DNA from 3 places in the Streptomyces sp. RGM 3693 genome. Region 1 is predicted to be linked to each of the others. Evidence: riboswitches for the same ligand, from Rfam matches in the RefSeq annotation. Region 1 holds a riboswitch; each other region holds the start of a gene.
The links. Region 1 has a riboswitch for cyclic di-AMP ahead of ACO0M4_RS04985 (M23 family metallopeptidase). Riboswitches for the same ligand answer to the same signal wherever they lie in the genome.

Region 1 (10,206 bases):
AGTCCGCCATGGTCTCCGGCTCCCGCGGCGACGAAATCCAGCCCGAGCGCAGCTCGAGGGTCGGTGGCGACGGTGGTGCGGATCCAAGAGCGGCCAGGTGCGGTGTGCGCGAGGAAGAGCCGACGCCGGGGAATGCCGTGAAGATCGGCATGGCGTCCAGGGCGGCGGATGAGAGCAACGCGTACACCAGTACCTTCCGCCGCAGCTTCCAAGGCCCGGCCGATGTGCGGGTCGAGGTGGCTGTCCGTCAGTGCCTTGGCACCCCACGGTCCGGTCTGTTCGATCAACAGCCAGGTCTGGGCAGTGGCCGCTGTTCCGGCGAGGGGTTCGGCGGCTTCGAGGGAAGAGGTGGTGCATGTGCTCACGAAGGTGAGCCTAACCCGGAGCGTCATGTCCGGAATGCCGGGAGAGTGGCGAGGCATGCGACGACGAGCGGTGGTGGCGTGTCGTGTCTCCGGTACAGCGGAGTCGGGCACGGAGGCCGATGGCTGCGGCGCCGTCCTGTGAGGCCGAGGAACAGGAGACCGTTGCCGGCGGGGCCTACGGCGGGTGGGCGGAGGCCCTGAGGATGTCAGGTAGGGGGCGCATGCCTCAGGTGGTCGGTGGGATGGCCCTTGACCTGCGGTAGGGCCGGAGCTCCGAGTGCATCTGCGGGGCGATCTGGGGGTGAGGTGCGTCCGGTAGGCAGTGGCCGCTGTTCGCGATCGTGACGCGTTCCTCTGGGGCGGTCAGGGTGGGGACGGCAGCAGGCGAGGTTGTGACGTGGGCGGTCCGTTACGATCGACAGCTCGTCCGCCGCCGGGCCGTGCGGCCCGCCACCCGCACCATGGAGGCGCTCCCTTGGCCACGCAACAGATCCCGGTCGTTGTCCTCGCGGGCTTTCTGGGGTCGGGCAAGACCACGCTCCTCAACCACCTGCTGCGCGCCGGCGACGGCACCCGGATCGGTGCGATCGTCAATGATTTCGGCAGCATCGAGATCGATGCCATGACGGTCGCCGGGCAGGTGGACTCGATGGTCTCGCTCGGCAACGGGTGTCTGTGCTGCGCGGTCGACACCAGCGAACTGGACACCTATCTGGAGCGGCTGGCCCGTCCTGCCGCTCGTATCGACGTGATTGTCATCGAGGCCAGCGGGCTGGCCGAGCCGCAGGAACTCATCCGGATGATCCTCGCGAGCGACAACGACCGGATCGTTTACGGCGGACTGATCGAGGTCGTCGATGCCGCGGAGTTCGGCGACACGCGTGCCCGACACCCCGAACTGGACCGGCACGTGGCGATCGCCGACCTCGTGGTGCTCAACAAGGCAGACCGGATCGGGGACGAGGCGCGTCAGGCGCTCATCGGCACGCTCGCGGATCTTGCTCCCGGCAGGCCGGTGATCTGCACGGCCTTCGGACGGGTCGAACCGGAGCTGTTCTTCGACCGCGGTCCGGGGGAGGACCGCAACGCGGCCGTACGCCAGCTGTCGTTCGAGGACCTGCTGCGTGAGGCTTCTGCCAACGGGGCCCCGGGGCAGGGAGTCGACGGTGACAGTGGGCATGACCACGAGGACTGCCCCGACTGCGATCACGATCACGCCGGGCACCTTCACGCCGCTTACGAGAGCGTGGAGTTCACGTCCGTCGAGCCGATGCATCCGCGTCGACTGATGGAGTTCCTCGACAGTCGCCCCGGTGGCCTCTACCGCATCAAGGGATTCGTCCACTTCGACGTCCCGGAGAACCGTCAGAAGTTCGTGCTGCACGCGGTCGGCAATTTCCTGCGTTTCTACCCCGAGCCCTGGGCGAAGGGGGAGGAGCGGTGCACCCAGCTGGTGATGATCGGCAGTGGCGTCGATGCTCCGGCGCTGCGCAAGGAGCTGGAGAACTGCCGGCAGGCCGCGCTGGCGGAGGCCGACGAGAACAGCATGTGGGGTGTGCTGCGGTATGTGCCCTCGCAGGAGGAATGAGGGAGGTCGGGTGCGGGCTGGCCGTTGCGCTCGTGGCGGGGCGGCTCGTAGCGGGGAGCGACCCTACGGGCCGGGAGCCGGTGGGGTAGGCCGCCGGCGACAGCCCCTCCAGATTGATTCCCGTGCGTACAACTGACGCCGCCGAGGTGGTCGTTCACCACCCCGGCGGCGTCGTGCGTGCGGTCCATCGTGGTTACACGGGACCGGCCAGTGCCGCCACCTGCGTGGCCAGCGGGATGCCTGAGCCGTCTCGGCGGGGATCCGGTTCCGGCAGCGGGACTGCTGCGCCCTTGGCGTCAGCGGCCCGTACCGGCGCCGGCCCGACCCAGGCCATCGTCAGGCAATCCTCACCCTTCAGGAACCGCTGGCAGCGGACACCGCCGGTGGCCCGGCCCTTGCGCGGGTACTGGTCGAACGGGGTGAGCTTGGCCGTCGCCACCGAGTCGTCCAGGGTGCCGTGCGACCCGGCCACCGTGAACACCATGGCGTCCGCGGCCGGATCGACCACCGCGAAGGCGATCACCTTCGTGCCCTGGCCCAGCTTGATGCCTGCCATACCGCCCGCCGGCCGGCCCTGCGGCCGTACTTGCGACGACGGATAGCGGAGCAGCTGCGCCTCGTCGGTGACGAAGACGAGATCCTCCTCGCCCGTACGCAGCTCCGCCGCGCCCACGATGCGGTCGCCCTCCTTGAGGGTGATGACCTCCAACTCGTCCTTGTTGGACGGGTAGTCGGGCACCACCCGCTTCACGACGCCCTGCTCCGTACCGAGAGCGAGACCCGGTGAGGACTCGTCCAGCGTCGTCAGGCACACCAGCTGCTCGTCGTCCTGGAGGCTCAGGAACTCCGAGATCTGCGCGCCACCGGCGAGGCTGGGCGTCGTGGTGTCCGGAAGCTGCGGCAGGTCGATGACCGACAGGCGCAGCAGCCGCCCGTGGGACGTGACCGCACCCACCTCGCCGCGCGCGGTCGCCGGCACCGTCGAGACGATCACATCGTGCTTGACGCGCTTGGCGTCGGCGTCGAACGCCGTCTCCGCCGTGGTCGTACGCGCCAGCAGGCCCGTGGAGGACAGCAGTACCCGGCACGGGTCGTCGGAGACCTCCAGCGGGACCGCGGCCACCGAGGCGCCCGCGGACTCCAGCAGGACCGTCCGGCGTGGCGTGCCGTACTTCTTGGCGACCGCCGCCAGCTCGCCGGAGACCAGCTTGCGCAGTTCAGCGTCCGACTCCAGGATCCGGGTCAGTTCCGCGATCTCGGACTCCAGCCGGTCGCGCTCCGCCTCCAGTTCGATCCGGTCGAACTTGGTCAGCCGGCGCAGTGGGGTGTCGAGGATGTACTGGGTCTGCACCTCGCTCAGCCCGAACCGCTCCATCAGGCGTTCCTTGGCCTGGGCACTGTTGTCGCTGGAGCGGATCAGACGGATGACCTCGTCGATGTCCACCAGGGCCGTCAGTAGGCCCTCGACCAGGTGGAGCCGGTCGCGCCGCTTGGTACGACGGAACTCGCTGCGCCGGCGCACCACGTCGAAGCGGTGGTCGACATAGACCTCCAGCAGCTCCTTCAGGCCCAGCGTCAGCGGCTGGCCGTCCACCAGGGCGACGTTGTTGATGCCGAAGGACTCTTCCATCGGCGTGAGTTTGTAGAGCTGCTCCAGTACGGCCTCGGGGTGGAAGCCGTTCTTGACCTCGATCACCAGTCGCAGGCCGTGCTGGCGGTCGGTGAGGTCCTTCACGTCCGCGATGCCCTGGAGCTTCTTGGACCCCACCAGATCCTTGATCTTGGAGATGACCTTCTCCGGGCCGACCGCGAAGGGGAGTTCGGTGACGATCAGGCCCTTGCGGCGGGCCGTGACGTTCTCCACCGTGACCGTCGCGCGGATCTTGAACGTGCCGCGGCCCTTCTCGTACGCGTCCCGTACGCCGCTCAGGCCCACGACCCGGCCGCCCGTCGGCAGGTCCGGACCCGGCACGAAGCGCATCAGGGCGTCGAGATCGGCGTTCGGATGCTTGATCAGGTGGCGGGCCGCGGCGATCACCTCGCCGAGGTTGTGCGGCGGCATGTTCGTCGCCATACCGACGGCGATTCCGGACGTCCCGTTGACGAGGAGGTTCGGATACGCGGCAGGGAGGGCGACCGGCTCCTGCTCCTGGCCGTCGTAGTTGGGCGTGAAATCGACGGTGTCCTCTTCGATGGACTCCGTCATCAGGGACGTCGCCGACGCCATCCGGCACTCGGTGTACCGCATCGCGGCGGGCGGATCGTCATTGCCCAGGGAGCCGAAGTTGCCGTGCCCGTCCACCAGCGGCAGCCGCATCGAGAACGGCTGCGCCATGCGGACCAGGGCGTCGTAGATCGACGCGTCGCCGTGCGGGTGGAGCTTACCCATCACCTCACCGACGACCCGGGCGCACTTCACGTACCCGCGGTCGGGTCGCAGGCTCATCTCGTTCATCTGGTACAGGATGCGGCGGTGTACGGGCTTGAGACCGTCGCGGGCGTCCGGCAGGGCGCGGGAGTAGATGACCGAGTACGCGTACTCGAGGAAGGAACCCTGCATCTCGTCGACGACGTCGATGTCGAGGATCCTCTCCTCGAAGTCGTCCGGCGGCGGGGTCTTCGTGCTGCGGCGGGCCATCGCGGCTGCGGCTCCTTCTGCTGCGTCTACTGCCGATGTGTGATCAACGCTGGGGGATCAACGCTATTGGGTCAACGCTTCGGCCCAACGCTGGGACCGACGTTGACCGGCCGGCCGGCGGACCGACCGGCGAGTCTGATGAGTCTGACGCGGACCATTGTGGACCGCCCCACTGACAACGCTCACCACGACTCCCCCCTTCCCGCCCCACCACGGGGCGCGGCGCACGTTCGGGGCCTTCCTCACGGGAACTTCGCCAGATGCCGACGCGGTTGCATACAGTGACAGGACTTCCTCGCAAGCGGATCGAAGGGACGTACATGCCCATGGGTCACACGGCCACAGAAGAAGCCGGCTCCGGCGGCCTGACAGCGACCGAGCACAGGCTGGCCAACGGCCTGCGCGTGGTGCTCTCCGAAGACCACCTGACGCCGGTCGCGGCCGTCTGCCTGTGGTACGACGTCGGCTCGCGCCACGAGGTCAAGGGCCGTACGGGCCTGGCTCACCTCTTCGAGCACCTGATGTTCCAGGGGTCCGGGCAGGTGAAGGGCAACGGCCACTTCGAGCTCGTCCAGGGCGCCGGCGGCTCGCTCAACGGGACCACCAGCTTCGAGCGCACCAACTACTTCGAGACCATGCCCGCCCACGAGCTGGAGCTCGCCCTCTGGCTGGAGGCGGACCGGATGGGCTCGTTGCTGGTCGCACTCGACGAAGAATCCCTGGAGAACCAGCGCGACGTCGTCAAGAACGAGCGCCGCCAGCGCTACGACAACGTCCCCTACGGGACGGCCTTCGAGAAGCTGACGGCGATGGCGTACCCGGACGGCCACCCGTACCACCACACCCCCATCGGATCGATGGCCGACCTCGATGCCGCCTCCCTGGAGGACGCGCGGGCCTTCTTCCGCACCTACTACGCGCCCAACAACGCGGTCCTGTCCATCGTGGGCGACATCGACCCCGAGCAGACGCTGGCCTGGGTGGAGAAGTACTTCGGTTCGATCCCGTCGCACGACGGCAAGCAGCCGCCGCGCGACGGCAGCCTGCCCGAGACCATCGGTGAGCAGATCCGCACCGTCGTGGCGGAGGACGTCCCCTCCCGCGCCCTGATGGCCGCGTATCGCCTCCCGCACGACGGCACCCGTGAGGCGGACGCCGCCGACCTCGCGCTCACCATCCTGGGCGGCGGCGAGTCCTCCCGCCTGTACAACCGTCTGGTGCGGCGCGACCGCAGCGCCGTCGCCGCCGGCTTCGGCCTGCTGCGGCTGGCGGGCGCGCCCTCGTTGGGCTGGCTGGACGTGAAGGCATCCGGTGGCGCGGAGGTGCCCGCCATCGAGGCCGCCGTCGACGAGGAGCTGGCCCGCTTCGCCGAAGTGGGGCCGACGCCCGAGGAGATGGAGCGGGCCCAGGCCCAGCTGGAGCGCGAATGGCTGGACCGGCTCGCCACGGTCAGCGGCCGCGCCGACGAACTGTGCCGCTTCGCCGTCCTGTTCGGCGACCCGCAGCTCGCGCTGACCGCCGTCCAGCGTGTCCTGGAGATCACCCCGCTGGAGGTGCAGGCGGCCGCCAAGGCCCGGCTGCGCCCCGACAACCGCGCCGTGCTCGTCTACGAGCCCACCGCGCAGACCGACGCCGCCGGCACCGAGGAAGAGGAGGCGGCCAAGTGACCGACGCCACCACCCCCGCAGACGCCCCCGTGAGCACCATGGAGTTCCACCCGCAGCCGCGCGGCGGCGCCCCCAAGCCGTGGGCCTTCCCCGCGCCCGAGCGCAGCCAGCTGCCCAATGGGCTGACCCTCCTGACCAGCCACCGCCCCGGCCAGCAGGTCGTCGCCGTGGAGATCAACCTCGTCGCCCCTCTGGAGTCCGAGCCCGAGGGCCTCGACGGCGTCGCCACGATCATGGCCCGTGCCCTGTCCGAGGGCACTGACAAACACACCGCCGAGGAGTTCGCCGCCGAGCTGGAGCGCTGCGGCGCCACTCTGGACGCGCACGCCGACCACCCCGGCGTACGGGTCTCGCTGGAGGTCCCGGCCTCCCGGCTGCCGCGCGCCCTCGGTCTGCTCGCCGACGCGCTGCGCGCCCCCGCCTTCCCGGACAGTGAGGTCGAGCGACTGGTCCGCAACCGCCTCGACGAGATCCCGCACGAGTTGGCCAACCCGGCCCGGCGCGCCGCGATGGCGCTGTCCAAGGAGCTCTTCCCGGTCACCTCCCGGATGTCCCGGCCCCGGCAGGGCACCGAGGAGACCGTCGCGCGGATCGACGCGGCCGCCGTCCGCGCCTTCTACGACACGCACATCCGGCCTGCCACGGGCACCGCCGTCGTCGTCGGTGACTTCACCGGCGTCGACCTGGGCGCGGCGCTGGCCGACACCCTGGGCGCCTGGACGGGCTCCGTCGTCGAGCCGCCGAAGCCGTCCCCGGTCGTCGCCGACGACACCGGCCGTGTGGTGATCGTCGACCGTCCCGGCGCCGTCCAGACACAGCTGCTCATCGGCCGGATCGGCGCCGACCGGCACGACCAGGTGTGGCCCGCCCAGGTGCTCGGCACGTACTGCCTCGGCGGCACCCTCACGTCCCGTCTGGACCGGGTGCTGCGCGAGGAGAAGGGCTACACCTACGGGGTGCGCTCCTTCGGGCAGGTCCTGCGCTCGTCCGCGCCGTCCTCCCCGGAGGGGGCGACCGGCGCCGCCCTGCTCGCCATCAGCGGGTCGGTGGACACCGCGTCCACCGGGCCGGCCCTCCAGGACCTGTGGACGGTGCTGCGCACCCTGGCGGCAGAGGGGCTGACGGACGCCGAGCGCGACGTCGCGGTGCAGAACCTCGTCGGCGTCGCGCCGCTGAAGTACGAGACCGCCGCCGCCGTCGCCGGGACGCTGGCCGACCAGGTGGAGCAGCAGCTCCCGGACGACTACCAGGCGCAGTTGTATGTCCGGCTCGCGGAGACCGGCACGGTCGAGGCGACCGCGGCGGTCGTCAGCGCCTTCCCGGTGGACCGGTTGGTGACGGTCCTGGTGGGTGACGCGGCGCAGATCGCCGAGCCCGTCAAGGCGCTGGGCATCGGCGAGGTGACGGTCGTCAGCGGCTGACCCGTCCACGTGACGTCCAGTCACCCGACGGTTCGTCACTTATTGACGCGTGTCGACAAAGCGGCTCCCGTGGCGGTCACTTGCCACGGGAGCCGCTTTGCGTGCCCGTCCGGTCGGCTGCGTGCCGGGAGTGCGGGACTCCGTGGTGTCGCGTCCGGCGGGCGGCTGGTGCTGCCCGCCCGGTTGCGTCGGTTGCCCGATTCGCGTGTGGCGTACCGCACAAAAGTCCGGTTCTGTTTGCCGATTGAAAGTTGTCCCGTTTAGCGTCGGTCCGGCTGTTCGTCACAAGTCCGCCACAACAGTGGCACCGGACAGTCATCGCCGAGTCCCCGTACGGCGCGAGCCAGGGGAGCCGGGGACCCACCCGTCCCTTGGGGTGAATCGGACCCCTCTCCGGAGGAGTCCGTAGGAGACCTTCCTGCTCCGAACCCGTCAGCTAACCCGGTAGGCGAGAGGGAAGGAAAGGACCAGCCAGTACATGGCGTTCACCCGTGCCACCGGGAAGCACCGCCGTGCGAGCCGCACCGCTCGTACCACCCGTAACCTCGCCGGCATAGCCACCCTCGCGGCCTCTGGTGTCGTCGCCTCCGTGGCGTCGCCCGCGCTGGCCGCCACGGGCGAGTCGGCCCCCCACGACACCGGTCTCCAGCAGTCCGTCGTGATGGGTGACGAGCTCGCCGTCCGGATCGAGGCCCAGGCCGACGCGCAGCAGGCGGCCGCCGAGGCCACCGCGGCCCGGGCGAAGGCCGAGGCCGAGGCCGTCCGGCTGGCCGAGGTGGCGAAGAAGAGGGCCGACGAGGAACGCGCGGCCAAGGTGCGCGCCGCCCGCGAGGCCGAGCGCAAGCGCCTCAACACCTTCGTCGCGCCCGTGACCGGTTCCTACGTCTCCACCGGGTACAAGGCGTCCAGCGGCCTGTGGTCCTCGGGCAGCCACACCGGTATCGACTTCCACGCCGCCTCCGGTACGCCCGTCCACGCCGTGGGCTCGGGCACCGTCGTCGAGGCCGGCTGGGGCGGTGCGTACGGCAACAACATCGTGATCCGGATGAACGACGGTACGTACACCCAATACGGTCACCTTTCGTCTTTCGGGGTGACGGTCGGCCAGACGGTCACCCCGGGCCAGCAGATCGCCCTCTCGGGCAACACCGGCAACACCACGGGACCGCACCTCCACTTCGAGGCCCGGACGGGCCCCGACTACGGCTCGGACATCGACCCGGTCGCTTACCTCCGCGCGCACGGCGTCACCGTCTGACCTGACCGCGATCTCTCCGCCGCAGTACCGTCCCCCGGAACCCCGGCCCGCCACCCCTGGCGCGCCGGGGTTCTGCTGTCCCTATAGGGCCGCCGGTGTCTTCCCGAGGGCATCGGCTTCTCCCCAAGGCCATCGGCGTACCGCCCCACGGTTCCCCTGCCCACCGGCCGAAAAGCGCCGATGAATTCACGACGTCCCGAGGGAAAGTCCGTCCCGGTCGAATAGAGTCGGGGAAAGTCGCCGAGCGGCGACGTTTTCCGGGGATTACGGCGGAGGCACGGACGATGCGAGGTCACATTTCCGCGCACGCGGTGTGTACAGCGATTCGCGACGATATTGTGTCGGGTGTGCTCACGCCGGGAAGCCGGCTGATCGAGGACATTCTCGCCGCGCGGTACGGCGTCTCCCGGGTCCCGGTGCGGGAAGCGCTGCGCACCCTCCAGTCCGAGGGATTCGTGACCACCCGGCACCACGCGGGCGCCTGCGTCGCCGAACTCACCGAACAGGAGGCCGCCGACCTCCTCGACGTCCGCGCCCTCCTGGAGCCGCTGGGCGCCGCCCGTGCGGCCGCCCGCCGCAGCTCCGCCCACCTGAAGGTGTTGCGCGGCCTGGTGCGGCTCGGCCGGGAACGGGCCCGCCACGGCCACCCCGCGGACCTGCGTCAACTGGATGCCTGGTTCCACGAAACGCTCGCCCAGGCGACCGGCAGCCCCAGCCTCACGGCGCTCCTCACCCAGCTGCGGCGCAAGATCGAGTGGGTGTACGTCGTGGAGCCGCCGGCCCGCCCCGCCGATTCGTGGGACGAACACGGCGCCGTACTTGACGCGGTGGCCCGTGGTGACGCGGAACGGGCGCGCGCCCTCATGGCGGCGCACGTCGAGCGGTCGCTGCCCGTGTACCAGCTGCGGCGTGCCGCTCCTGCTGTGAGGGAGGTGAAACGGCCCGTCAACACGGCACGCGCCCGCGCTTAACAATCACCCCGTATACAAAGAGGAGGCGTAGGGGAATTGTTGGTGAGCGGAAGGAATGGCGAGGACGGTGGGAGGGCGAGGCTTGGCGTTCGCGCTCCGTTTCCGGAATCCTGGCGCGATAAATTCACCGGAGAAGGATTCCGGTCGGGGCGATATCCGGGCGAGAGGGAATTCTCGGAGGCGAAAGAGGGCAAGGGGAAATTTTCCGGGCGCGGCTGACCAGAGGTCGCGCGCTATGCCCCGGCGCCCTTTTCTGCGCACTTCCGGATGTCGGTGTGACGCAGGCTCGGGAGATCGC
Region 2 (10,206 bases), on a different contig from region 1:
ACTGGCCACCGCCCGCACCATGAGCTTCTTCCGCCTGGTGGAAGCGCGGGCCCAGGCCAAGGCCGGGGAGGCACGCGCCTGCGAGGTGGCGCTGAAGGCGTCCGAGGGCTGGCTGGAGCGCTCCCGCAGCGGCGATCCGGACCCGTCCTGGCTGGACTTCTACTCCTACGAACGCTTCGCCGCCGACGCCGCCGAGTGCTACCGGGACCTGCGGCTGCCCCGTCAGGTGCGCCGCTTCACCGAGCAGGCGCTGTCCCGGCCGACGGAGGAGTTCGTCCGGTCGCACGGGCTGCGCCTCGTGGTGTCGGCCGTCGCCGAACTGGAGTCCGGCAATCTGGACGCGGCCTGCGCCGCCGGCACCCGGGCCGTCGAGGTCGCGGGCCGGATCTCCTCCGCCCGCACCACCGAGTACGTCCGTGATCTGCTGCACCGCCTGGAGCCGTACGGGGACGAACCGCGCGTGGCCGAACTCCGGGAGCGGGCCCGGCCGTTGCTGGCGGCCCCGGCGTAGGGCGGGTGGAACGGGCACAGGAGAGGGGCCGGCGGTGACGGGCCGGCGGACCGGTCGTCGAGGGTGCCTCGCCGCGGGATCGTCGCCGCAGGTCAGACAGGTCACTGCGGATTGTCGGTGCCGCCCGTCATGATGGACTACGTCGTCGGCGATGACGCGCGGGCCCGCGGCGACGAGCGGGTCTGCGGTCATGCGGTTGGGGAGGTGCAGTGGCGGCGTACGACTGCGATGTGCTGGTGATCGGTGCCGGGATCGTGGGGCTCTCCACGGCCCGCGCCCTCACCCGCGCCACGCCCGGCATACGCGTCGTGGTGCTGGAGAAGGAGCCCGGTGCGGCCCGCCACCAGACCGGACGCAACAGCGGCGTGATCCACAGCGGCATCTACTACCCGCCGGGCTCGCTGAAGGCCCGTTTCGCCCTCCAAGGGTCGGCGGAGATGGTCAAGTTCTGTACCGAACACGACATCCCGCACGAGGTCACCGGCAAGCTGATCGTCGCCACCGACCGCAGCGAGCTGCCCCGGCTGCACGGCCTCATCCAGCGCGGCCGGGAGCACGGCCTGCCGGTGCGGGAGCTGGGTCCCGCCCAGATCGCCGAGTACGAGCCCGAGGTGCGCGGGCTGGCCGCCATCCATGTGGGCACGACCGGGATCTGCGACTTCGGGGCGGTGGCCCGGCAGCTGGCCCGGCTCGCCCAGGAGGACGGCGCCCGGGTGGTCCTCGGCGAGGAGGTCACCACCATCGCCCGGCGTCCGGGCCGGGTCGCGGTCCGCACGGCCGGCGGCACGGTCTACCGCGCCCGCGCCCTGGTCAACTGCGCCGGGCTGCACTGCGACCGGATCGCGCGGCTGGCGGGCGACGCCCCGGGCATGCGGATCATCCCGTTCCGCGGCGAGTACTACACCCTCGCCCCGGAGCGCGCCGCACTGGTCCGCGGCCTGGTCTACCCGGTCCCCGACCCGGCCTTCCCGTTCCTGGGCGTCCACCTCACCCGCGGCATCGACGGCTCCGTCCACATCGGGCCGAACGCCGTCCCCGCGCTGGCCCGCGAGGGCTACGACTGGCGCACCGTGCGTCCCACCGAGCTCGCCGGGACGCTCGCCTTCCCCGGTTCCTGGCGGATAGCCCGCCGCCACTGGCGCTACGGCGCGGGCGAACTCCAGCGCTCGCTGTCCCGGCGCGCCTTCGCGGAGGCGGTCCGCCGGCTGCTGCCCGACGCCCGTGAGGAGGATCTCCTGCCCTCCCCGGCCGGGGTCCGGGCGCAGGCCGTCCTCCCCGACGGCACCCTCGTCGACGACTTCCTCTTCGCCGAGTCCCCCGGCATGATCCACGTCCTCAACGCCCCGTCCCCGGCCGCCACGGCCTCCCTCCCGATCGGCCGGGAGGTGGCTCGGCGGGTGACCCGGCTCCTGGGGATCCCGGCCCGGGAGGTGGGGGACGAGGGCCTTGCGGGGTGAGGGGGACGAGGGTTTCACGGGGTGCGGGGGACGAGAGATTCATGGGGTGCGGGGGACCAGGGCCTCGCGGGCTGCGGGGGCGCCGGCGGGCGGGCCCGGCTGCCCGGTCCGCTTCCGGTCCGGCCGGGGTCCGGGTGGGGTTCGGGCGGACCTGCCGGACCTCCCACCATCGCGGCGCTGACCTGCGGCTCCGGTGGTCGGCGGGGGCGCCGGCCGGGGTGGGCCCTCGGCGACGGTCCCGTCCGCGGCGGCGTCATCCGTAGAATCGACGCACTGTGTCCGAGAACCCCGCCACCCCCGAAACCGCCACCGCCGCTGCCGACGCCACCGGCGCGGACGCCTCGGTGACCGCCGTCCCGCCCGCCCCGCGCCCCCTCGGCGCCACCGCCGTGTCGGCCGCCGTGCCCCGCCGCGGCAAGCCGATGTTCCCCGACGGGACGGGGCCGGCGGCCGACCCCGCGGGCTCGCACCACGAGCGGCGGATCCGGTCCTTCCAACCCCGCCGCAGCCGCGTCACCTCCTCCCAGGCCGATGCGCTGCGCCGCCTCTGGCCCACGTGGGGCCTGGACATCGACGGGCTCTCCCGCCTCGACCTCGACGCGTTCTTCGGCGGGCTGCCGGTCGTCCTGGAGATCGGCTTCGGGATGGGCGAGGCCACCGCGCAGATGGCCGCCGCCGACCCGGACACCGGCATCCTCGGCTGCGATGTGCACACCCCCGGCCAGGGCCATCTGCTCGGTCTCGCGGAGCGGAACGGCCTGTCCAACATCCGGGTGGCCAACGGCGACGCGATCATCCTGCTGCGCGAAATGCTCGCCCCCGGGTCCCTCGCCGGTCTGCGCGTGTACTTCCCGGACCCCTGGCCCAAGAAGCGCCACCACAAGCGCCGGCTGATCCAACCGGAGTTCGTGGCGCTGGCGACCACCCGGCTCGCGCCCGGCGCCCTGGTGCACTGCGCGACCGACTGGGAGCCGTACGCCGAGCAGATGCTGGAGGTCCTCTCCGCCGAGCCGACGCTGGAGAACCTGCACTCCGGGTACGCGCCCCGGCCGGGCTTCCGGCCGCTGACCAGGTTCGAGGGACAGGGCCTGGACAAGGGGCACACCGTGCACGACCTGCTGTTCCGCCGCCGAGGCTGAGGGCCGCGGCCCTCCGGGGGCGCCGGGCCGGCCCGCCCCTCCCCCGGCACACCTCACCCACATGCCCGTAGCGCCCCACCCTCGCTAGGGTCGATGGGTGTACCCGTCACCGCCGCCGCTCCCCGAGCACCCAGCCGGCCCGCCGCCGTACACACCCCCCGAGGTCCACGACGGGCCCCGGCGCCGGGGTGCGCCCTGGCGCAGCAAGACCGTCCGGGCCATCACCCTGGCCGCGCTGCTCGCGCTCTCCGGCGTGCTCATCCTCGGCATCGTCCGACGGCAGACGGGCACCGAGGGCTTGCTGGTCGGCCTCGGGCTGGCCGTGTTCCCGGTGCCGCTGCTGATCGCGGCGTTCTGCTGGCTGGACCGGATCGAGCCCGAGCCCTGGCGGAATCTGGCGTTCGCCTTCGCCTGGGGGGCGTGCGCCGCCACCTTGGTCGCGGTCCTGGCCAACGGCTTCGCGACCGACTGGCTGGCGAACAACATTTCCTCCGCGTCACCGACCGAGGCCGCGGCGTGGGGTTCGACGGTCGTCGCCCCGGTCGTCGAGGAGGTGATGAAGGCCGCCGCCATCGTGCTCCTCTACCGCTTCCGCCGGCGTGACTTCGACGGCATCACGGACGGCATCGTGATCGCCGGCATCACCGCCACCGGCTTCGCCTTCACCGAGAACATCCTCTATCTGGGCAGCGCCTTCGGCGAGGACCAGTCCATGGGGCACACCGGTCTGAGCTCCCTCACCGCCGGCACCTTCTTCGTACGGATCGTGGTCTCCCCGTTCGCGCATCCGCTCTTCACGATCCTCACCGGCCTGGCGCTCGGGATAACCGCCACCCGCTACCCGCGCCGCCGCGGTGCCCGCGCCGCGCTCGTCCTCCTCGGCCTGGCCGCCGCGATCCTCCTGCACGGCGTGTGGAACGCCGCCTCCAGCCTCGGCGACGCCGGCTTCCTCACGGTCTACGGCGTGTGCATGGTGCCGGTCCTGCTGGCCCTGACCTGGCTGGCGCTGTGGGCCCGCCGGCAGGAGCTGCTGTCCGTCCGGGTGTACCTCGCCCCGTACGCCGCCACCGGCTGGCTCGCCGCGCCCGAGCCGACCGCGCTCTCCTCGCTCAGGACCCGCGCCCTGGCCCGCGACCTCGCCCGCCGCACCCACGGCCCGGCCGCCGCCCGCGCCGTCACCGCCTACACCACCCTGGCCACCGCCCTCTCCTTCCACCGCCGCCGCGCCCACCTGGCGGGCCCGTCCCCGGACTTCACCGCCCGGGAGCGCGAACTCCTGGAGCGGCTGTGGCAGTACCGGCCGTGGGCCGGTCCGGCGCTGCTCCAGGCGTGGGCGTGCGGAACGGGCACACCGAGCCCGCCGGAGGGAGCGCCGGGCCCCGCCGGGACGGCGCCGCGCCGCGTCTCGGCCCTGCCGCACAGGGCCCGGTCCCGCAACGGTGACCAGCGCTGATCGGCCTGTCTGGCCTCCCTGGCTTCCCTGGCCTCCGGCAGGACCCCTAGGAACATCCGGGCCCGTAGGGCGTTCCGTGCCCCGGTGGACCGTGCTCCGGGATGGCGCGAGGGCCGCGCGTAGGCTCCTGGGAGTTGTCCGTGAAAGGGAGGATCTGCGATGGCTGGGATTCCGACGAGTGTGGTGGCGGCCGCGGGGCTGGTGGGCGGTTACGGCGTGGCCCGGTGGACCAAGAAGCGGCCGCTGGGCGGGGTGGCGCTGGCGGCTGCCGGAGCGGTGGCCGCTCGCGGCTGGCAGCAGAAGGCCGGCACGAAGGCGGCTGCCGCGCTGAGTGGTGCCTATGTGGCGGCGTTCGCCGGGTCGCACCCGCTGGCCAAGAAGATCGGGGCGTGGCCTTCGGTGTTCGCGGTGGCGGGCGGGGTCGCGCTGGCCTCGTGGGCGGTGGCGGACCGGCGCGGGTGAGGCCGGGCCGGCGGACCGACCGCCGAGGGGTGTCCTGACACCGTTGCGGTGTGCGGGGACCGTAGGGCCCCCGCACACCGGGCTGCGTCAGGCGGATGCCTCCGTGAGGAGGGCCACTTCGACGTCGGTGAGGGCGAGTTCGGTGACGGCCAGCAGGGCCGGGAGCTGGGTCAGGGTGCGGGCGCTGGCGATGGGGGCCGCCACGGTGGGCTGGGCGGCGAGCCAGGCGATGGCGACGGTGGACACCTCGGCGTCGTGGGCCGCGGCGACGGTGTCGAGGGCCTGAAGGACGCGGCGGCCGCGGTCGGTCTCCAGGTACTTGGCGGCCTTCCCGGTGCGGGCGCTGTCGATGCTGCCGCCCGGGCGGTACTTGCCGGTCAGGAAGCCGGAGGCGAGGGCGTAGTACGGGACCGCGGCGATGCCGTTGCGGGCGGCCACGTCGGCGAGTTCGCCCTCGTAGGTGTCGCGGGAGACCAGGTTGTAGTGCGGCTGGACGGCGACGTAGCGGGCCACGCCCTCGCGGTCGGAGAAGTCCAGCGACTCCTGTAGGCGCTGCGCGGAGATGTTGGACGCGGCGATCTCCCGGACCTTACCCGCCCGGACGAGGTCGTCGAGGGCGGTCAGGAACTCGCTCACCTCGACCGATTCGTCGTCGTAGTGGGTGTAGTAGAGGTCGATGTAGTCCGTACGGAGGCGGCTCAGGGAGAGGTCGACGGCGGTCTTGATGGTGGCGGCGGACAGGCCCTTGAGGTCGTGCTGGGCGCCGACCTTGGTGGCGATCACGACGTCGTCGCGGTTGCCGCGGGCCGCCAGCCAGTTGCCGATGACGGTTTCGGACTCACCGCCCTTGTTGCCGGGCACCCAGTAGGAGTAGGCGTCGGCGGTGTCGATGAAGTTTCCGCCGCCGGCCACGTAGGCGTCGAGGACGGCGAAGGATTCGGCCTCGTCGGCGGTCCAGCCGAAGACGTTGCCTCCGAGGCAGAGCGGGGAGACGGACAGCGAACCGAGCGACTTGGGAGTGGGGGCTGAGCTCTGGGCGTGTGTCACGTTCATGATCGGTAACAACGTTGGCACAGCGGGAGTTGTTCCCCGCGGCCGAGACCGGCGGCGCTCCCCGGCGGCTGCCCACGGGGCGTGGGCAGCCGGCCGGATCGATCAGACGGTGACCCCGTGGCCGCGCAGCCAGGGCAGCGGATCCGTCGGCGCGCCGGCGCCCGGGCGAACCTCCAGGTGGAGGTGCGGAGCGGTGGCGCTCCCGGTGGCGCCGACGCGACCGATGACGTCGCCCGTGTGGACCCGGCCCGTCGTCTTGACCATCGAGGACAGGTGGCAGAACCAGAGCTCCGTGCCGTCGTCGAGGGTGAGGACGATGCGGTAGCCGTAGCCGCCGGCCCAGCCCGCCTGGGTGATGGTCCCGTCGTGAACTGCCATGACCAGCGTGCCCGTTGGGGCCGTGAAGTCCTGGCCGGTGTGGTCCGCGGCCCAGGGGTCGCCGGCCTTCCCGAAGCCGGCGGTGAGGGTGTACGAGGAGACTGGGGCGACGAAGGGCTTCGCCGCGTCGGTGGGCCGGTCGGCCTGCGGCGCCGGACGGGCTTCCGGCGCCGTGCGAGGCGCGGCTTCCGGCGTCGCCTGGGGCGCGGCTTCCACCCCTGCCTGAGGCTCGGCTGCCGATCCAGCTTCCGATCCGGCTTCCGATTCAGCTTCCGATCCGGCTGCCGGCTGCGTCGCCGTCGCCGTTTCCGCCGCTGTCGCCGGCTTCTCCTCGCCCGCCGCGGCCCGCTCCGCGGTCCCCTGCTGGGCGCCCGTGTCGTGGGTCACCTGGGGGACGGCGGTCTGCTCCGCGGCGCCCGGCCGGCCGTCGGCCTGCTGGAGGATGCGGTGGCGCAGCGCCTCGGCCGCGCCCTGCGCGCCGTCACCAGGGGCGGCACCGGCCTGGGAGAGGGGTGCGGAGGGGCTGGAGGGGGCGGAGACCGCCGAAGTGGCGGCCGTGGCGGCGGCCGTCGGGGCGTGCGCGACACCGCCGCCGGCGGCCAACGGGCTGGTGCCGGGGCGGGACGCGGCGTCCTGGTGCGCGCCGGCGGCGTCATCGACCAGCCCACCGGGGTCGGGCATCGATATCGGCACCGGCGGCCGGTCCTCGGCCGCGGCCACCCCGCTCGCGCCGACCGCCGCGATCACGCCGACGCCCAGCACCGTGCCGCCGCGCGCCAGACCACCGCCGCGCTGCTTGGCCACCCGGTGCTTGCCGCGGACCGAGCGGGCCGCCCCGTCGCCGACACCCAACTCGTCGACCGGGGACCCCTCCACGTCGGCGCCCTCACCATCGACGCCCTCGCCTTCGAGGCCGAGCGCCGGCTCCCCACCGGGCAGCGAGCCCGCCACCGGCACGCCCGGGGACGGCACGCCCGGGGACGGCGCCCCCTGGGGCAGCGGGTCCGGGACCAGCAGGTCGTGGGAGAACGCGCCCTGGTGCGGACGCCGGTCGAACAACTCCCCGTAGGACGGCTGGACTTGAGCCGAGTCAACGGGAGCACCGACACCAGTGGGAGCAGTGGGAGCAGTGGGAGCACCGACACCAGCGGGAGAACCAGCAGCGATGGGATCACTAACAGCAGTGGGAACGCTGGCAGCGGTGGGAACAGCGAGGCCGGTGGGACCACCGAGCCCGGCGGGGCCGCCGAAGCCGACCGAGCCGCCGAAGTCGGCGGGGCCACCAAGGCCGTACGCGGACGGAGCATGGGGGGCGGGCCTATTGGACGCCACGGGGGCGCACTCCTTTCCTTCCTTCTCGCCTACCGGGTTAGCTGACGGGTTCGGAGCAGGAAGGTCTCCTACGAGCGCCCCCTGGCGAGAGGCGCCCGATTCACCCCAAGAGGGTGGTTCCCCGGTTCCCTCGACTCAATTCCCAGCAATTCCAGGCGGATCCGACAGGCCCCTCGGAACCGGTCGATCCGGGCGACTCGACTCGGGTCGAGGACACGGATCGGGGACACCGGTCGCGCCGCGCGAACAGCCGGCTCGGGAGGGTGGCTCAAGGGTCGTTCTGGACGTGCGGGAGCAGCGCGTACGGGATTCGGCGTCGGCGCGCGGTGCCGCCACTGGCGACGGCTGGGACGACCGCGCTCCGTTATCGGACAGTAATAGAGACGGTGCGGGAAATCCAAGCGTTCCCACGAATCCACGGGGGTTCCGCAAGCCCCCCGAGGAAGCTCTGGCATGGACTTTTACCCCCAGCCCGGCCGCAAACAGGGCGAGTTGGCACCGTCCCGTCAAACGATCTCGTGATGATTGTGCGTGAGTCGTTATGCGGAGGGACGCCCCGCAGTTACAGAACGTGAGGAGGATAACGTCGCCTCATGGTCGTCAACGTCGCGAACACCGGAAACGCCGGGAACACCGTCAACAACCCACGGGAAGTGGCGGATCGGTACCGGGAGTTCTCCTGGCAACAGGCGCGGGGACAGTCCGACGCGCACGAGGAACTGTCCGCCCGGATCAGCCAGGACGACGAGTTCTGCGAACTGCTGGCGGGTTCGCTGCCGGCCGGCAACAAGCAGCAGCCGAACCTGCTGCTCGCCGCGGTGCGCTACCTCGACGGTCCGCACGCGGAGTTGGGCCCGCGCGGTGAGGCGGCGTACGGGCGTTGGCGCGAGTGGACGGTCCGGCACTGGGACGAGGTCCGCGCGGTGATCATGCGACGCTCCACCCAGACCAATGAACCGGCCCGCTGCGCCACCTTGCTGCCGCTGCTGGCCCCTCTGCCGCAGCCGCTGGCCCTCCTGGAGGTCGGGGCGTCGGCGGGGCTGTGCCTGCACCCGGACCGGTACCGCTACCGGTACGTCCAGGAGGGCCACCACGCGAGCCACGGGGACCACGGGAGCCACGGGAGCCACGGGAGCCACGGGAGCCATGGGAGCCACGGTGCGCCCGTCGAGGGCGGTGCCCCGGACGGCCCGGTCACCTTCACCTGCCGCACCAGCGGGGTCGCACCCGGGGGCGACGACGGCCCGGCGGTGCTGCCCGGCGAGCTGCCCGAGATCGTCTGGCGCGGCGGCATCGACCTGGATCCGCTCGACCCGGTCGGAGAACCGGACGACCTCCGCTGGCTGCGCGCCCTCGTATGGCCCGGTGACGAGGCCCGTACGGCGCGGCTCTCGGCGGCCGTCGAGGCGGTGTCGACGTCGCCCCGCCCCACTCTGGTGCGCGGTGACCTGATCGACGAGCTGCCGGCGCTGGCCGCCCAGGCACCGCCCGAGGCGACGCTCGTCGTCTTCCAGAGCGCGGTGCTGACCTACCTTCCGCCGGCCCGGCGCGAGGAGTTCGCCCGGCTCGTCCGGTCGCTGCTGGCCGAGCGGGACGGCGGGGGGCACTGGATCTCCCAGGAGCACCACAGCGTGCTGCCGTGGATCACCGCGCCGGAGCACCGTTCCCTCGGGCCGGCGGACGCGATGCTGCTGACCCTCGCCGTGGACGAGCGTCCGGTCGCCCTGACGGGCCCGCACGGCCAGAGCGTGCACTGGCTGCGGCCGCCGCTGCCGTAGCGCGGGCCGGTCCCACCCCGACCGGCCCTGGGGCCGGCCGGGGACGTGCCCCCCGTTCCCGCCCCGTCCGTGAGGACTGCGGGCTACCCACCCCACCCCGTGCCGTCCCGAAGGCCAGCCCGCCGGCTACGCCTCCAAGGGCCGCTGGACCGCCAGCAACGCCATGTCGTCCGCGGGTCCCCCACCGGTGTGCCGGGCAACGTCCTCGACCACCACGTCCAACAGGTCACCGGGCCCGCTGTACTGGCTGCCACGCAGCCGGGCGCACGGGTCGTAGAACCGGCCGGCCCGGTCGCGGGCCTCGGTCACCCCGTCGGTGAACAGGAGCAGCAGCGCCCCGGCCGGGAAGAACGTCTCGTCCGCGCGGTCCGGCCAGCCCGCCACGTCGCTCAGGCCCAGCGGCAGCGCGGCGGTGGACGGGGTCAACTCCCGTAGGCCGCCGTCCGGGGTGAGCAGCAGAGGGGGCGGGTGGCCGCGGTTCAGGAGGCGGAGCACGGACTGGTTCCCGGCGGGTACCTCCGCCAGGACGGCCGTGGTGAAGCCCTCGTGGTGGTCGAGACCCGCGCGGCGCCCGCCCTCCCGTTTGATCGCCCGTTCCAGCCGGCCCGCCACCGCCTCCAGGGTGGCCTCCTGTTCCGCCGCC
Region 3 (10,206 bases), on a different contig from region 1:
CTTCGGCGGCGTTCCGCTGGGTTTCGGAGGTGTGCGCGGGGCTCGGGCCGCCCTCCGCACAAGGCGTCACGCAGGGGCCCTTGCGCCACCACTCGGGGAGCATCGCCAGGGCCTCGTCGCCGAGCGGGTTGACGCCCGGGCCGGCGGCCAACGAGTGGCCGACGAGCACGTGCAGGCACTTGACCCGGTCGGGCATCCCGCCCGCGCTCGGGAAGCCCTGGAGCACCTCGATGGCGTCCCGCCGGCGGATGTAGTCCTCGTGGGCCGCGCGGTAGGCGGCGGCCAGTTCCGGGTCGTTCGCCAGCCGCTCGGTCATCTCCTTCATCACGCCGTTGGCCTCCAGCGTGCCGATCGCGGACGCGGCGCGCGGGCAGGTGAGGTAGTAGAGCGTGGGGAAGGGGGTGCCGTCCTCCAGGCGCGGCGCGGTCTCCACGACGTCCGGCTGCCCGCACGGGCAGCGGTGCGCGATGGCGCGCAGGCCGCGCGGCGGGCGGCCGAGCTGGTCCTTGAAGGCGGCGATGTCCGCGGCGGTGGGCTCGGTGGGCTCAGTCTGGGGCGGGGCGGTGTCCATGTGCGCTTTCGGTGGATGGCGGAGGGGCTGGGCGGGTAGCGGACGGCGGGCAGCCGGTGGCGACCCGTAGGGCCGCGTGCGGACCCGCCCGTACAGTCTCGCCGGTACCGGCCGGTGCGGGCTACCGCTTGTCCGCGACGGCGGTGCCGGCCGCGTCGGCCGTACCAGCGGCGTGAGCCGTGCCGGCCGTGTCAGCCGCGTCTACGGATTCCCAGAGCTTGTCGTACCAGGGGAGCTGGGCCGCCTTGGCCGCCTTGGGTGCCGCGCGGACACCGGAGCCGTCCTGGACGATGTACCCGGTCTCGCCCGGCATGACGTAGTGCAGATGTCGGCGGGCCTGCTGCTGGACGTAGGCCGGGTCCTGCCAGCGGGCCTTCTCGTCGCGCAGCCGGTCGAGCGCGGCGGCGGCGTCCTGGGCCTTGCGGCGCTGGTCGGAGATGTCCGAGCGCTGGGAGATGTACTGCCTTATCGGGTAGGCGAGGGCGACCACCAGCGAGCACATCACCAGCGCCAGCAGGGCGGCGCGGCCGGTGAGGCGGTTGCGGCGGGGCCGCCGCTTGGCGCGGTAGACGCGGGCGGCGGCCTGTTCGCCGAGCGCCTTGAGCCGGGTCGCGGTGGAGAACCGGTCCGCGGGCACGTCGCCTCGCCTCCCCTTCAGCTTCCGTCCCGACGTCGTCACGGCGACCATCATGACGTACGTCCCCGGCAACGGTACGGGACCGGCGCCGGGGACGGTGCGCTTCACCTCCGCGTTGCTCCCCCGTCGAGTCCTCGGTCGAGTCCTCGGGAGCGCAGTCGGACGGTGCGGTGGTGCTGCCGTGCGGCGCGCGGGGCGCCGACGGCGGGGGTGGTGCTCAGCCCGTGAAGCGCTGCACGCCGGGCTTTAGGGTGTCAGCCCTTGAAGCGGGGGAAGGCGCTACGACCGGCGTACACCGCGGCGTCGTCGAGGATCTCCTCGATGCGCAGCAGCTGGTTGTACTTGGCGACGCGCTCGGAGCGGGCCGGGGCGCCGGTCTTGATCTGGCCGCAGTTGGTGGCGACGGCGAGGTCGGCGATGGTGACGTCCTCGGTCTCACCGGATCGGTGCGACATCATGCACTTGAAGCCGTTGCGCTGGGCCAGCTCGACGGCGTCCAGGGTCTCGGTCAGCGAACCGATCTGGTTGACCTTCACCAGCAGGGCGTTGGCGGAGCCCTCCTCGATGCCGCGGGCCAGGCGCTCGGGGTTGGTGACGAACAGGTCGTCGCCGACCAGCTGCACCTTGGCGCCGAGCTTGTCGGTGATGACCTTCCAGCCGGCCCAGTCGTCCTCGAACAGCGGGTCCTCGATGGAGACCAGCGGGTAGGCCGCCACCAGCTCCTCGTAGTACTCGGTCATCTCGGCGGCCGAGCGCTCCTTGCCCTCGAACTGGTACTTGCCGTCCTTGTAGAACTCGGAGGCGGCGACGTCCAGCGCGAGCGCGATGTCCTGGCCGGGGGCGTAGCCGGCTTCCTTGATGGCCTCAAGGATCAGGTCGAGGGCCTCGCGGTTGGAGCCCAGGTTGGGGGCGAAGCCGCCCTCGTCGCCGAGGCCGGTGGCCAGGCCCTTGGCCTTCAGGACCTTCTTGAGGGTGTGGTAGACCTCGGCGCCCCAGCGCAGCGCCTCGGAGAAGGACTCCGCACCGATCGGCGCGATCATGAACTCCTGGATGTCCACGTTGGAGTCGGCGTGCGAGCCGCCGTTCAGGATGTTCATCATCGGGACGGGCAGGACGTGCGCGTTCGGGCCACCGAGGTAGCGGAACAGCGGCAGGTCGCTGGCCTCGGAGGCGGCGTGCGCGACGGCGAGGGAGACGCCGAGGATGGCGTTGGCGCCCAGCGAGCCCTTGTTCTCGGTGGCGTCCAGGTCGAACATCGCCTGGTCGATCAACCGCTGCTCGGTCGCGTCGTAGCCGACCAGCTCCGGGCCGATCTGCTCGATGACGGCGAGGACCGCCTTCTCCACGCCCTTGCCGAGGTAGCGGTTGGGGTCACCGTCCCGCAGCTCGACGGCCTCGAAGGCGCCGGTCGAGGCGCCGGACGGAACAGCGGCACGGCCGGTGCTGCCGTCGTCGAGGCCGACCTCGACCTCGACCGTGGGATTACCTCGCGAGTCGAGAATTTCGCGGGCTACGACGACGTCGATGGACGGCACGTTGTCTCCTTCATGGGTGTCTGGAGGTCTCGGCATGAGCCTAACGGCCCCGGGCGGATCCGCTCGCCTGTGGCCCGCTCCGTGGGACGGAATTACCCAACAAGCTGCCCAAAAGCCCAGTTCACGGGAGGTTTCCACGCGATGTTCGCTATGCGGGGAACGCCGCGCCCGGCCGCCCGGGGCATCGGGAAACGGTGCACGTCAGGGGCGTGTGCCTGCCGGGGCGGCGCGGGGCAGGTGGACGGGCCGCGGCGCGGCATCCGGGCCGGGGAACGGAGAAGCCCCGCCGTGGCGCGCTCGGGGGTACGCGCCGCGGCGGGGCAGCTCTCTGGGGCAACCGGGACGGCTCAGATGCTGAGCTTCTGGCCCGGGAAGATGAGGTTGGGGTTGCCACCGACGACGGACTTGTTGGCGGCGTAGAGCGCCTTCCAGTTGGTGCCGTGCGCCTTGGCGATCTTGGCGAGGGTGTCGCCGGACTTGACGGTGTAGGTGTCACCGGAGCGGTGCGAGTGCTGCGGGGCCGGCTGGGCCTTCTCGACCTTCTCGCGGACCGGGGCGGACTTCTTGGTGGTGCCCTGGGTCTGCTTGCGGGCCTCGGAGGCGCCCTGGCTCTTCTTGACGGTGGCACCGGAGGTGTCGACGTTGGCGGCCGGGCCACCAGCGGTCAGGTTGCCGGCTCCGGCGCAGGTCCAGGCACCCGGGCCCTGGAGGGCGAGGAGCTTCTCGGCGGCGGCGATCTGCTGGGACTTGGTGGCCAGGTCGGCGCGGGCCGCGTACTGGGTGCCACCGGCGGCGGCCCAGCTGGAGTTCGAGAACTGCAGGCCACCGTAGTAGCCGTTACCGGTGTTGATCGACCAGTTGCCGCCGGACTCGCACTGGGCGACCTTGTCCCAGGTGGCGACGGAGGCGGCGGAAGCGGAGGTGGCGCCCATCAGCGGGACGGCGACGGCTGCGCCGGCGACACCGGCCAGGGTGGCGACGCGGACGGCCTTGGAGCTGCGGCGGTGCTTGCCCTTGTTGATCAGCATCGTTCGTTCGTTTCCTCACCGACGCCTACGAGGTGAGCTGTCGGGTTCGGGCCGTGTGAGCTGCCCGGCCGCGTGTGCTGCACACGCGACTTCACCCCAAGCCGACTGACCCGTTTTCACGGGCGGGGTCGGCACTTACCTTGGGTCCCCCGCTCCTGCCTTCGGCGCTTGCGCGTCGTTGTCCTCAGACCGCCGGCAGGACTCGGCGTGCGATCGGAGGGCCCGCTTTGGCGAGCGGTCCTGACCGTAAGCAGTAACCCTGTTGGTGTTCAAACCCCATCTTCTGAACCAAGTTGACCGTTTTTGATCATCAGGGTGGGCATTTCCGCAGGTCGACCCCGGTATGGAAACGGGGGACGGGATCCACCCCATCCCCCGCAACGAGAGCCATATCTCACTTTTACGAAACGCTACGAAAGCGAGCGAACCGCCGGTAACTACCCCTGTGTCCGCCCGAGATCGAGCAGCTGACCGGGGTGGATGAGGTCCGCATCGGAGCCGATGAGGTCCTGGTTGCGGTGGTAGAGCGCAGGCCAGCCGCCCGGCAGGTCATGACTGTCGGCGATCGCTGACAGGTTGTCACCCGGGCGTACGCGGTAGCTGCCGCTGTCCGCCGGGGGCGTGCGGGGCGCCTCCCCGCCGCGGGAGGCGTGCCGGCCGCTGCCGCCGTCCCGGTCGTCCCCGGCGTCCGCGCCACCGTCCGGCGCACCGCGGTGCTTGCCGGTGGCGGGCGGCGTGGCGGGGTCACCGGGCTCGGTGGAGCCGGACGGGGCCGGGGAAGCCGGGTCGGACGGGGAGGTGGACGGCGTCCCGGACGGGGACCCGGTGGGCGCTCCGGAGCCGGACGGGGCGGGGGACGCAGACGGGGAGTCCGTCGGCCCCGGGGTCGCCGGGGGTGCGTCCGGGGCGTCGGTGCCGGAGTCGGAACCAGAGCCGGTGCCGGTGCCGGCATCCGTACCGGTGTCGCCGCCGGACCCACCGCCGGAATCGCTGCCGGAATCGCCGCCGGAATCACGGCCGGCATCACTGCCGGACGGCTCGGGGGTCTTGGTGGCCGGGCCGGCCTCGCCCTGGTCCCCCTTCGAGCCGGAGGCGTCCCCGGTCGGGTCGGAGTCGGAGGGGTCGCCGGTGCCGGTGTGGCCGTGGGACGGGCGCGGCGTCGGACGGCTGGTGGGGCCCGGGTCGACGGCGGGCTTGCGGCCGCCCTTGGTCAGGCCGGCGTGCACCGCGCAGCTGGGGAAGGCGTCCGGGCCGCGGTCGTCGAGGATCGCCTCGCCCACGGCTATCTGCTGGGCGCGGCTGGCGAGGTCGGGGCGGGAGGCGTAGGCGGAGCCGCCGTAGTCGTCCCACATCTCCTGGGTGAGCTGGAGGCCGCCGTAGAAGCCGTTGCCGGTGGCGGAGCTCCACACCCCGCCGCTCTCGCACTGCGCGACGCGGTCCCAGGTCGGCGCGTCGGCCGCCTGGGCGCCGCCCGCGGTGAACAGCGGCAGGGCCAGGCCCGCGCCGGTCACTCCTGCCGTGACAAAGATGGCCGGTGCTTGTCGGGGGCGACGATGCCGGCCGTTCCCGGAACGCATGCGGTTGCCTTTCGCGCGGCGGTTGAGTTGTCGGACCGGTGTCGGCGAGGTACCGGGCGGCAGCCCGGGGCCGGCCCCGATCGTCGGTGGAAAGGTAGCCGGGGTTACGGGCAGTCACAAGTCGGTGTAGCGGAGATCACGCAATGGTCACATAGCTGACTGACCGTCAACTATGGAGTGGTCCCTGGTCAGGACGGTTCGGGCGTGAACTCCACCGGCAGGGTGCGCAGTCCGCGCATGATGAGCCCGCCGCGCCAGCGCAAATCGTCCGGTTCCGCCGCAAGTCGGAGGTCCGGGAGTCGGGTCAGCAGGGTCGCCAGGGCGGTCTGCCCTTCGAGTCGGGCCAGCGGCGCGCCGAGGCAGTAGTGGATGCCGTGCCCGTATCCCAAGTGCGGGTTGTCACGCCGGGTGAGGTCGAGCACGTCCGGCTCGTCGAACCGCGCCGGATCGCGGTCGGCGGCGGCCAGCACCACCAGGACCGGGTCCCCAGCGGCGATCCGCTGCCCGCCCAGCGTCAGCTCCCGGGTCGCGTACCGCCAGGTAGCCAGCTCCACGGGCCCGTCGTAGCGGAGCAGTTCCTCGACGGCGGTGCCGAGCAGTTCGGTGTCGCCGGCCGCGATCGACTTCTGGAGGAGTTCGCGCTGGGCGGGGTGACGGAGCAGCGCGTAGGTGCCGTTGCCGATCAGGTTGACCGTGGTCTCGAATCCGGCGAACAGCAACACGAAGCACATGGCGGCGGCCTCGTTCTCCGTGAGGTGCTCGCCGTGGTCGGAGGCCCGGATCAGCCCGGAGATCAGGTCGTCCCCGAGGTCGCCGCGCTTGCGGTGGATCAGCTCCGCCAGATACGCCCGCATCTTCTTCACGGACCGGGCAACCCCGCCGCGCGGCCCGCCGCCGTGCCGGATCATCATGCCCGCCCAGTCGCGGAAGTCGTCCTGGTCCTCGGGCGGGACGCCGAGCAGATCGCAGATCGCGTAGATCGGCAGCGGGAACGCGAACTCGTGGATGAGGTCGGCGCTCCCCCGCTGCACGAAGCTGTCAATCAACTGGTCGGTCAGCTCCTGTATCCGCGGGGCGAACGCGGCGACCCGGCGCGGGGTGAACGCCTTGGAGACCAGGCGGCGCAGCCGGGTGTGGTCCGGCGGGTCGATGTTCAGCAGGTGCGTCATCAGGTTGGCGCTGCGCTCGCCCGGAATGCCGGTTTTACCCTTTCCGTGCGCAGCATCGGAATGGTGCACCGGATTCTTCGACAGCCGGGCGTCGGCGAGCGCCTGCCGGGCGTCCGGGTAACGGGTGACCAGCCACGCCTCGACGCCGCTGGGCAACCGCGTCCGGTGCACCGGCGCATGCTCGCGCAGCCAGGCGTACGCCGGGTAGGGGTCGGCGGCGAACTCCCAGGAGAAGAGTGCGGGGACCGGACCGGCGGCGGCCATGGGGCAGACGGCGGGCGGGTCGCCCTCCGGGCGGGTGTCGGACATGTGCTGCACGTATCGACCGTAACCGGTGACGCACCCGCCCCACCCCACTCAGGGGCCTCACCCCGTCTGCACGCCCAGCCCCGCCAGGAACGCCGCCGCGGCCGGCGACGGCCCCAGTCCGCTCCACACCACCCGCTCGGTCCGCTCCGGCGCCGGCCGCACCCGCACGAGGTGCAACCCGGCCAGTTTGCCGGCGAACACCTCCGGCACCATGCCGATCCCGAGCCCGGCCCGGACCAGCCCCGCCAGGAACTCCACCGTGGTCACCTCGAACGCCACCTCGGCCGTCAGCCCCGCCGCCCGGAACACGTCCTCGCGCTGGCGCCGCGCCGCCGAGCCCTCCGCGTAGTCGACGAAGGTCTCCCGCGCCACCCGCGCCAACGTCGTCCACTCGCGCCCGGCCAACGGATGCTCCGGCGGCACCACCACGACCAACTCCCCGCGCGCCAGCACCTCCTCCCGCACGCCGACCGTGCGCGCCCCGGGCACCAGCCCGACGAACGCCACGTCCAGCGCGCCCTCCCGCACCCGCTCGATCAACGGATCGCTCATGTCCATCTGGAGGCTGATCCGCACCTTCGGGTACTTCGTACGGAACGCGCCCAGCTCACGGGCGAGATCGACCGCCCCGACGGTGGAGATCGCGCCCACCGCCAGCCGTCCGCGCACCTCGCCGGTCACCGCCTCCACCTCCGCACGGGCCCGCTCGGCGGCCTGCAACGTCTGTCGGGCGACCGGAAGGAACGCTTCCCCGGCGGCGGTCAGCCGCACGCTCCGGCTCGTCCGGTCGAAGAGCCGGGCCCCCAGCTCCTTCTCCAACCTCGCGATCTGGTGGCTGAGCGCGGACTGCACCACATGGCAGCGCTCCGCGGCCCGGGTGAACCCGCCGGTCTCGGCGACCGCGACGACGTACCGCATCTGCTGGAGCTCCATGCGCGTGATCGTAGGCACGCACCGCCCCGCCACCATCCAGCGCCATCCATCGCGATTCACGATCGATGCAATGAAAACTATGTGTTGGACCGATGGATGGCTCGAACGGGACGCTGGCCGCATGAACACCGCCGCGCACGCCGCGCACCCCACGGCCGGACCGCACCCGGGCTCCGGAGGCCCTCCGGAGCCCGGAGCGGAGGCGCCGGCACCCCGGTTGGGCCGCGGCACCCTGCTCCTGATGTCCGTCGCCACCGGCCTCTCGGTCGCCGGCAACTACTTCGCCCAGCCCCTCCTGAACGTCATAGGCCACGACCTCCACCTCTCCGCCGGCACCACCGCCCTGGTCGTCACCGTCGCCCAGACCGGCTACGGCCTCGGACTGCTGCTCCTCGTCCCCCTCGGCGACCTCCTGGAACGCCGCCGGCTCGCGGTCGTCCTCTGCGCCCTGACCGCCGCCTTCCTGACCGTGACGGCGAGCGCCCCGAACGCCGCCCTGCTGCTGACGGGCACCGCCCTCACCGGCCTCACCTCCGTCGCCGCGCAGGTCGTCATGCCGTTCGCGGCGACCCTGTCCGCGCCGGCCGAGCGCGGCCGGACCATCGGCACCGTCATGACCGGCCTGCTGTTGGGCATCCTGCTGGCCCGCACGGCGGCCGGTCTGCTGGCCGAACTCGGCGGCTGGCGCACCCCCTACTGGGTCAACGCCGCCCTGATGCTCCTGATGGCGGTACTGCTCCGCCTCCGCCTCCCGGCCCTCCGCACCACCGCCGGGCTGCGCTATCCGGCCCTGCTGCGCTCCACCCTCGCGCTCTTCGCCCAGGAGCCGGTGCTGCGCTGGCGGGCGGCGCTCGGCGCCCTGACCTTCGCCGGCTTCAGCGCCCTGTGGACGGCCCTGGTCTTCCTGCTCTCCGGCCCCGCGTACGGCTGGCAGGAATCGACGATCGGGCTGCTGGGGTTGGTCGGCGCGGCCGGTTCGCTCGCCGCCTCGACGGCCGGACGCCTGGCGGACCGGGGGCTGGCGCACCGCGTCACCGGCGTCAGCGCGTTCCTGCTCCTGGGCTCCTGGGGCCTGCTGGCGGCCGGCGGCGCGGGCGGCGCCTGGTCACTCGCGGCCCTGCTGGCCAGCGTGATCGTGCTCGACCTCGCCGCCCACGCCATCCACGTCAGCAACCAGAACCTGGTCTACGGCCTCCGCCCCGAGGCCCGCAACCGCCTCAACTCCGCCTACATGACCAGCTACTTCGTCGGCGGCGCGGTCGGCTCCGCCCTGACCTCGATGGTCTGGGGCCTGGGCGGCTGGGCCGGCGTGTGCGCCCTGGGGGCGGGGCTGGCGGTTGCCGTGGTGGGGGTGTGGGTGGCGGAGTGGCTCAGGCGGAGAACTCCCCGCGCCTGACGGTCGAGACGAAGACCGACCAGCTTTCGGGGGAGAACGTCAGCGCGGGCCCGGTGGGGCGCTTGCTGTCGCGGACGGGGATGTCGGCATGGCCGCGGGCGACTTCGAGGCAGTTGCCTTGATTGCCGCCGCTGTAGCTGGACTTGTACCAGCCGGTGAGCGTGGACGAGTCGTAGACGGTGTGCTCACTGCTGACCATGTGCGTGTTCCTCCGCTACAGCCTTGACGAGGGCCAGTGACTCCTGATGCGACAACGCGTCGCTCAGAGCTAGAGCGTAGGCCGTTTGGCCGGCACCCACCGGAGCCGGATCATCCATGAGGTTCCCGGTCACGAAGCCCTCTACGTAGGCCACCGGAACCGAATCCTTCACGGGCGGCGCGGTCGGCTCCGCGCTGACCTCGATGATGTGGGGCCTGGGCGGCTGGACCGGCGTGTGCGCGCTGGGGGCGGGGATGGCGGGGGCCGTGGTGGGGTGTGGACGGCCGAACGGGTGCGGCGGACGCGGGGCGCGCGGGCAGCGGCCAGCCCGTCGGGATCCCCTGCCTGAGCGGCCCGCGCTCCGCTTCTTCCCCTCTTTCTAGTGCAGCGGCATCCCGGCCACGACGGACTTCCCGCACGGGCGCCGCGGCACCACCGCCCAGGCAGCGGCGACCGCGTCCACGAGGACCAGCCCCCGGCCGCCGCAACCGGCCTCCGGGCCGGACGCCCTGATCACCGGGCGGCCGTCTCCCGCATCGGACACCGCCAGCCAGTAGTGCCCGTCGGCGGGCCAGAGGAACAGTTCGACCAGTTGGTCCTCGTCATGGAGCGCGCCGTGCCGCACGGCGTTCGTGACGAGCTCCGAGGCCAACAGGACGAGGTCGTCCGCCAGTTGCGGGGAGCAGTCGGCGGGCAGCGCCCCGGCCACGGCCCACCGGGCGCGCCGCACGGAGGCGGCGGTGGCGGGGAACGTCCAGCGGGAGGGAACCGTGGGCACTCGGGGCTTGGTCAGGGTTGCCGATGGCGGTGCGGACTGCGACGGAAACGGGATGACGGGCATGGTGGAACCCC

Region 2: linked by a shared signal. The riboswitch ahead of ACO0M4_RS20300 (peptidoglycan DD-metalloendopeptidase family protein) and the one ahead of ACO0M4_RS04985 (M23 family metallopeptidase) in region 1 are both predicted to bind cyclic di-AMP.
Region 3: linked by a shared signal. The riboswitch ahead of ACO0M4_RS22585 (transglycosylase family protein) and the one ahead of ACO0M4_RS04985 (M23 family metallopeptidase) in region 1 are both predicted to bind cyclic di-AMP.

The regions. Positions count from the first base shown of each region.
Region 1 is NZ_JBMPPQ010000001.1:1,174,742-1,184,947, forward strand. Features, by position in the region: gene ACO0M4_RS04960 (sucrase ferredoxin) at 1-365, opposite strand, end outside; gene ACO0M4_RS04965 (CobW family GTP-binding protein) at 841-1,953, shown strand; gene ACO0M4_RS04970 (DNA gyrase/topoisomerase IV subunit A) at 2,147-4,591, opposite strand; gene ACO0M4_RS04975 (M16 family metallopeptidase) at 4,918-6,258, shown strand; gene ACO0M4_RS04980 (M16 family metallopeptidase) at 6,297-7,679, shown strand; cyclic di-AMP (ydaO/yuaA leader) riboswitch at 7,989-8,145, shown strand; gene ACO0M4_RS04985 (M23 family metallopeptidase) at 8,158-8,937, shown strand; gene ACO0M4_RS04990 (GntR family transcriptional regulator) at 9,222-9,908, shown strand.
Region 2 is NZ_JBMPPQ010000002.1:666,111-676,316, reverse strand. Features, by position in the region: gene ACO0M4_RS20330 (MFS transporter) at 1-511, shown strand, start outside; gene lhgO (L-2-hydroxyglutarate oxidase) at 721-1,968, shown strand; gene trmB (tRNA (guanosine(46)-N7)-methyltransferase TrmB) at 2,244-3,107, shown strand; gene ACO0M4_RS20315 (PrsW family intramembrane metalloprotease) at 3,205-4,560, shown strand; gene ACO0M4_RS20310 (hypothetical protein) at 4,720-5,022, shown strand; gene ACO0M4_RS20305 (aldo/keto reductase) at 5,110-6,075, opposite strand; gene ACO0M4_RS20300 (peptidoglycan DD-metalloendopeptidase family protein) at 6,178-7,512, opposite strand; cyclic di-AMP (ydaO/yuaA leader) riboswitch at 7,797-7,943, opposite strand; gene ACO0M4_RS20295 (DUF2332 domain-containing protein) at 8,379-9,563, shown strand; gene ACO0M4_RS20290 (PP2C family protein-serine/threonine phosphatase) at 9,690-10,206, opposite strand, start outside.
Region 3 is NZ_JBMPPQ010000002.1:1,159,490-1,169,695, reverse strand. Features, by position in the region: gene ACO0M4_RS22600 (DUF501 domain-containing protein) at 1-571, opposite strand, end outside; gene ACO0M4_RS22595 (FtsB family cell division protein) at 693-1,208, opposite strand; gene eno (phosphopyruvate hydratase) at 1,463-2,779, opposite strand; gene ACO0M4_RS22585 (transglycosylase family protein) at 3,091-3,771, opposite strand; cyclic di-AMP (ydaO/yuaA leader) riboswitch at 3,779-3,948, opposite strand; gene ACO0M4_RS22580 (transglycosylase family protein) at 4,209-5,282, opposite strand; gene ACO0M4_RS22575 (cytochrome P450 family protein) at 5,537-6,826, opposite strand; gene ACO0M4_RS22570 (LysR family transcriptional regulator) at 6,884-7,759, opposite strand; gene ACO0M4_RS22565 (MFS transporter) at 7,881-9,155, shown strand; gene ACO0M4_RS22560 (DUF397 domain-containing protein) at 9,130-9,354, opposite strand; gene ACO0M4_RS22555 (ATP-binding protein) at 9,734-10,195, opposite strand.